DNA from 2 places in the Pseudoalteromonas 'SMAR' genome. Region 2 is predicted to be linked to the other one. Evidence: predicted binding sites of a transcription regulator. Region 2 holds the regulator's gene; the other holds the start of a gene.
What was found. Region 2 encodes sigma-54, which starts transcription at its own class of promoters, with help from an activator protein. Its sites were predicted from a motif close to GTTGGCACGNNNNTNGNNT; they were not measured.

Region 1: a site for sigma-54 is predicted at 1,261-1,279, ahead of ACNKW2_RS11020 (DUF2884 family protein). Genes of this name have one in related genera too.

Annotation. Positions count from the first base shown of each region.
Region 1 is NZ_JBLWMW010000023.1:13,919-17,063, reverse strand. Features, by position in the region: gene ACNKW2_RS11035 (DUF2721 domain-containing protein) at 1-188, shown strand, start outside; gene ACNKW2_RS11030 (c-type cytochrome) at 249-695, shown strand; gene ACNKW2_RS11025 (PA3496 family putative envelope integrity protein) at 843-1,028, opposite strand; gene ACNKW2_RS11020 (DUF2884 family protein) at 1,317-2,102, shown strand; gene ACNKW2_RS11015 (aminotransferase-like domain-containing protein) at 2,137-3,145, opposite strand, start outside.
Region 2 is NZ_JBLWMW010000004.1:125,722-128,866, reverse strand. Features, by position in the region: gene rapZ (RNase adapter RapZ) at 1-403, opposite strand, end outside; gene ptsN (PTS IIA-like nitrogen regulatory protein PtsN) at 396-854, opposite strand; gene hpf (ribosome hibernation promoting factor) at 856-1,143, opposite strand; gene ACNKW2_RS03340 (RNA polymerase factor sigma-54) at 1,173-2,672, opposite strand; gene lptB (LPS export ABC transporter ATP-binding protein) at 2,719-3,145, opposite strand, start outside.

The DNA.
Region 1 (3,145 bases), on a different contig from region 2:
TATGTGCCGTGGTCATGCTATTGTTTATTTCTCACCTTTATAGCATGCCACTAGGGATCACGCTATCATCGTGCTTTATTGCGGCTATGGTCCTGTTAATCGGGGCTTTTGTTTCGCTCTTAGGGGAAATATTTCTTGCCACTCGGAGCATGCGCCGAGGTATGATTTTTAAAGACATAGAAAGTTAATACTAGGGTGGTATTAGCCAGTTTATATTTTGAAAAATAAGGAAACATTAAGGGTATTTCATGAAAAAACTCATCACCGTCACACTATTAAGCTGCCTAGCAGCAAGCGTACAAGCGAATCCGATGTTTGAATCTGCCGAGGACGCCATTGAGTACCGCAAAGCTTCTTTCCAATTGATCCGTTTTCAGATTGGTAATATGGGCGACATGCTAAAGGGTAAAGTACCGTTTGATGCCGAAGTGTTTAAGCAGCGCGCAGAAAACGCAGCACAACTTTCGCAAATGCCATGGGAAGCATTTATCACAGGTTCAGATAAGGGCGATACCGACGCCTTACCTGCTATTTGGCAAGATAAAGCGACGTTCGACAGCAAAGCTTCGCAATTTGCCGAATACGCTCAAGCGCTTGCGGTTGCCGCTCAAAGTGGTGATAAAAAACAAATTGCGCCAGCATTCCGTGATTGGGCAAAGGGCTGTAAAGACTGCCATAAGTCATTCAAAGACTAATGACACAATCATACCAAACAGCCGCATAACGCGGCTGTTTATTCTCAGTCACCTACCACCATATGCGGCTTGTAAATGGCTGAAACCATAAGTCGAATTGCACAATAACCTTTCGTCATCGCCACAGCTTATAGGTAACTAAGACCACTAGTCATCTAGGTAATCGAAGTCATCGTCACCTAAGTTTCTGCGTAAGCGTTTTTGCTCTAGGTAGTCATCTAGCTTGCGTTTAATTTTACGCTTTTGTTTGTCATGCTGGTTACGCCCAAGCTTTTCAAACTCATCATCTGCAAAGTCATCATCAAGGGCATCGTAAGAAAATGTCTTACCCACAACTCACTCCAAAAATATTGAATTAAAAATGATGAGAGCGAACTCTCAAGATCACTATTTAGCGCTAAAATCACGATCTGAAAAGTGAGAGTTTTTTATCATGACAATAAATTTTATTTATCCTCTTAAAAATAGTGCGGAATCTCACCAAATAATCGTCATTTTACTCATCGCTTTTCTTTTACCTACATCCAAAAAAACCTCAACACACTGTTTTATATGGACTTTAATTGTTGGCACTGTTCTTGTTTTATTTCTTATCGTAACCAAGAGTAAAGGGGATGAACCATGTATAAAGTTTTATTGTTAAGCGCTGCAACCATGATCAGCAGCACCGCTATGGCACACCAAAAGAATCACATCACATTTAGCGGTGACAACTGTGAAGTCGAGTTTCAAAACGACGTAAAAATTACGCCCAACCACCTTACCATTACCACTGCCAGAGATAATACCGCCGCTATCACACAATACGGTGAGCTGACCATCAATGGCGAAAAAGTCAATTTAACGGCTGAGCAGCAAGCGCAGTTGAGTCAATACGGTGATCAGTTACGTGGTCGCTTACCACAAGTGGCCGACATTGCTTTTGAAGGCATTAAACTGGCCGGTGTGGCGTTAGATGAGGTGGCGCAAGCATTTAACCTAAATAGCTTAGACAATATTCATGCGGTGATTGCCGACTTAGAAAGTGAAGTACATCGCACCTTTTATCAACAGGGTGCCTTTGTAATGGGAAAACAAACCTTCGAAGACTTTGGTCAGAACTTCAACGGTCAATTTGAAGAGAAAATTGAAGAAGCCATGGAAGAGGCTATGATGCAATCTATCGGCAGTATTTTAGTGGCGCTAGGTAATGAGATGTCTGACGCCAATGGCGACATGGGCAACTTCGAAAAGCGCATGACAAACTTTGCTCAGCAAATTGAAAGCAAAGTTGAACACCAAGCCGAGGCCATCGAAGCAAAAGCCAATGCCCTGTGTGGTGACTTCGAAAAAATCGCTCACAGTGAGGCAATGGTTGCCAAAGCGGTACCAGAAATGTCTAATTTTCAACTGTTTCGTTTTAAATAAAGGGTAACCCTCTGCTCACCGCCAGTGCATGCTATTAGCGTCCACTGGCGTTTTTAAGCTCTGTCGTCAGCCTGCCTAATTGATAAACTGCCTGCTCCACGTCATTGCTCCACGGTAATCCATAGCTAATTCTAATACAGTGCTGATATCGGTTACTGGCGCTAAACAAGGTGCCAGGAGTAATGCTAATGCCGTTTTCCAGTGCCCGTTGAAATAATGCCGCTCCACTCACTTGCTTCCCCAGATCCAGCCACAGTACGCACCCTCCTTGCGGCCGGCTAACCCGAATGTCATCTGTGAATGCTTGACGCACCGTTTGCACCATACGGTCCCGATTTTCCATTAAGCGTTTACGTACTAGCTTTAAGTGGCGCTCATAGCCACCCGAGCTAAGAAACTCAGCTAACGCCCACTGATTCATCAGCGATGAAGAACAACTTAACGCGCGCTTGATACGCTTCGCCTTAGCCACAAACTGCCCTGCTACCATCCAGCCAACACGGTAGCTTGGTGCTGCTGTTTTTGAAAAGGAAGAGCAGGTGATCACCATGCCTTTGCGACTAAACGCTTGGGCAGGAATGCCGCGTTGCTCAGTAAAGTACAAGTCTCCATAGACATCGTCTTCAATCAGTACCACATCACGAGATTCTAGCAGCGCAACTAATTCAGCGCGGCGGCTATCGGGCATAAAGCTACCTAAGGGATTGTTAATACTGGTAGAAAACACACAAGCACGAATATCATGCTGATCCAGTGCTTTTTCCAGGTCTTCCAGCCAAATACCATCATCATGACACACCGGGATCTCAATGGCCTGAAGACCCAAACTCTCAACCAGCTCAACAATGCCAAAATAGCAAGGTGATTCAACCGCCACGACATCGCCCTTAGTAGTCACCGCTTGCAGCGCGATTGCCAAGGCTTCTTGAGCGCCATTGGTGATCACTAATTCCGCCATATCAATGGCCAGGCCCATATCTAAGTAACGACGTACAATCTGTTTTTTTAGGCTTTCCAAGCCATCCATAGGACCATAATTAATC
Region 2 (3,145 bases):
TGATCAAGACATCCAATAGCTCGCGCTCTTTTTTTATTGCTAAATCGAGTGGTAAGTTATGCAGCGATAATGGGTGTAAACGTCGGGTTTCAGAAAAGCGCTTTATAAGGGTCTGATCGTCACTATCTAAATAAAATAGAGCGGGCTTAGCAAATCCAGGAAGGTACTCAAGAATGTCGTTAAATTCGTCTTGTTCTTTGGGTAGGTTTCTAACGTCGATGCTGACAGCGATTTTATTGTAGTTATCGGATACGCTGCGCACCAAAGAAGGCAACAGGTTGACCGGGATGTTATCAACACAGTAATAGCCTAAGTCCTCTAGCACGCGTAAAGCCACTGATTTACCAGAACCAGAACGGCCACTAATAATGATTAACTCTAACCCCTTGTCTTCATCACCCATTATCGTCTCCTTGGATAACTGCGTAAAGCTCTTGATCGGTCTTGGCGTGCCGTAGCTGTTTACAAAACGATTTGTCTTGCAGTTTTTCAGCGATAGCAGCTAAAGTTTTTAAGTGTTCTTCATTATTGCCCTCAGGGACAATAAAAGCGACAAAAATGTCCACGGGTTGCTTGTCGATTGCTTCAAAGGCGATCGGCTGCTCACTCACCAGCACCATCGCCAGAATTTGCTCAATACCTTGCAACCGACCATGGGGTATGGCAATGCCTTTTCCTATCCCAGTACTGCCGAGCTTTTCCCGTGTCATTAACGCATCGAGAATGACGTGTTTGCTAACATCAGGAAGTTGCTGGTGAGCCAGTTCACTGATGTATTCTAGAATTCTTTTTTTGCTATTAAAAAGGACCGCAGCTTTGCTACAGTCCTTGTTCACTAATGTGCATAATTTCATTTTAGTGTCGAGTGAGCTTCTCTTTGTGTTTGATAACTTGACGGTCTAGCTTATCAATGAGCTTATCAATTGCCGCATACATATCTTGATGCTCGGTCGATGCAAACAGCTCACCGCCATTGACGTGTAATGTTGCCTCTGCTTTTTGTACCAGCTTTTCAACATCAAGGATCACGTGAACGTTATTTATATGATCAAAATGCCTCTCTAGCTTCGCAAACTTGTTGGTGACATAGTCTCGTAATGAGTCTGTGATTTCTACATGGCGACCAGTTAGATTTAGTTGCATAAGCATTTTCCTTCTTGGTTTTTTACGTCTTAAATCAAGCTTTTACGTTGATTTGACGGTGGAATGGCTAGGGATTCACGATATTTTGCAATCGTACGTCTCGCTACCTTAATTCCTTGCTCAGCTAAAATATCTGCAATTTTGCTATCACTTAATGGCTTAGCGGTGTTTTCTGCAGCTATTAGCTTTTTGATGAGCGCTCTAATCGCGGTAGATGAGCACTCACCGCCGTTTTCGGTACTGACATGGCTAGAGAAGAAATACTTTAACTCAAAGATACCACGAGGCGTATGCATATACTTCTGGGTGGTGACACGAGAAATTGTAGACTCATGCATATCAACCATCTCAGCGACATCATTAAGTACCATTGGGCGCATTGCTTCAGGGCCATGTTCAAAGAATGCCTGTTGTTGCTGGACAATGCAATTGGTTACTTTTAATAAAGTATCATTACGGCTTTCTAGACTTTTAATAAACCACTTAGCTTCTTGTAAGTGGGAGCGAATAAATTGGCTATCAGCACTAGAGCGAGCGGTTCTAGACATGGCCGCATAATGATCATTGACGCGGATTTTTGGCATGGCATCAGGATTGAGTTCGACTACCCAGCGACCTTTTACTTTTTTCACCGAGACATCAGGGATGACATACTCAGGCTCTTCACGAATAATGCTGGCGGCCGGCTTGGGATTGAGGCTGTGGATCAGCGTCATCACCTCTTTCAATTCGGCCTCTTTTAACCGCGTCTTTTTCGCTAAGGTACGGTAATCTCGGCTCGCCAGTAGATCGATGTGCTCAGTGAGGATCATTTTGGTTTCTGCCAGCCAAGGTGTCTCTGATGCAAACTGATTAAGCTGTATACACAAACACTCTTGCAAGCTCCGTGCAGCAACACCAACAGGGTCAAACAGCTGCACACGCTTGAGTACGGCTTCCACCTCGTCTAACTCTATCGGTTCCTCTGCTTCTGCGTCATTAATGCTGTCGAGAATGTCTTCACAGCTTAGGGTGAGTAATCCAGAGACATCGACCGCCTCAATGATGGCAATAGCAATGGCTCTATCCGTGGGACTAAAAGGAGTGAGCTCTAATTGCCACATCAAATAGTCATGCAGCGACTCAGATGTTTCTCCTTGATAAACATTATCATCATCTGGAAGAGGAGCTGAGCTGGCAACAGGGGCTGCACTCATATACTCATCCCAAGTGACGTCCATGGCTAAGTCATCGCTAACCGTGTCTTTGCTCATGGCGGTATCAGAATCGAGCTCATAATCACTGACAGGCGCTTCTTCCTGAGATGCTTGACCTTCGTCTGCAGCGGATTTTTCTTGGTTGTTTTGCTCCAAGCTTTCGGTATCAGCGTTTTCACCTTCTTCCACTTCTAGCAACGGGTTGCTATCCAGTGCTTCTTGGATTTCCTGTTGCAAATCCAAGGTACTGAGCTGCAGCAAGCGTATCGCCTGTTGCAGTTGTGGAGTCATTGTAAGTTGCTGCCCCATGCGCAGCTGTAATGATTGCCTCATGTATCTTTAACAATCCCTTATAACAGTTATTATTACTACGTCTTAACTATAGCTTGAATTGTTCGCCTAGGTAGACATCTCTTACGGTTTGATCGGCTAAAACGTGTTCTGGCGTACCTGATGCGATTAATTCCCCATGTGAAACAATATAAGCTTTTTCACATACATCAAGGGTTTCCCTGACATTATGATCGGTAATTAGCACGCCAATGCCACGATTTTTTAAGTGCTCAATTATGGTCTTTATATCTAACACCGAAATGGGATCAACACCAGCAAAAGGTTCATCAAGGAGAATAAATTTCGGGTTGGCCGCCAGAGCTCGGGCGATCTCTACTCGACGTCGTTCGCCACCAGACAGTGCCATTCCCTGTGAGTCGCGAATATGCTGGATATTAAACTCATCTAATAGTTCATTGAGTTCGGTTTCACGTTGGGCTTTGGTTAAGTCCTTACGGGTCTCTAAAATGGCC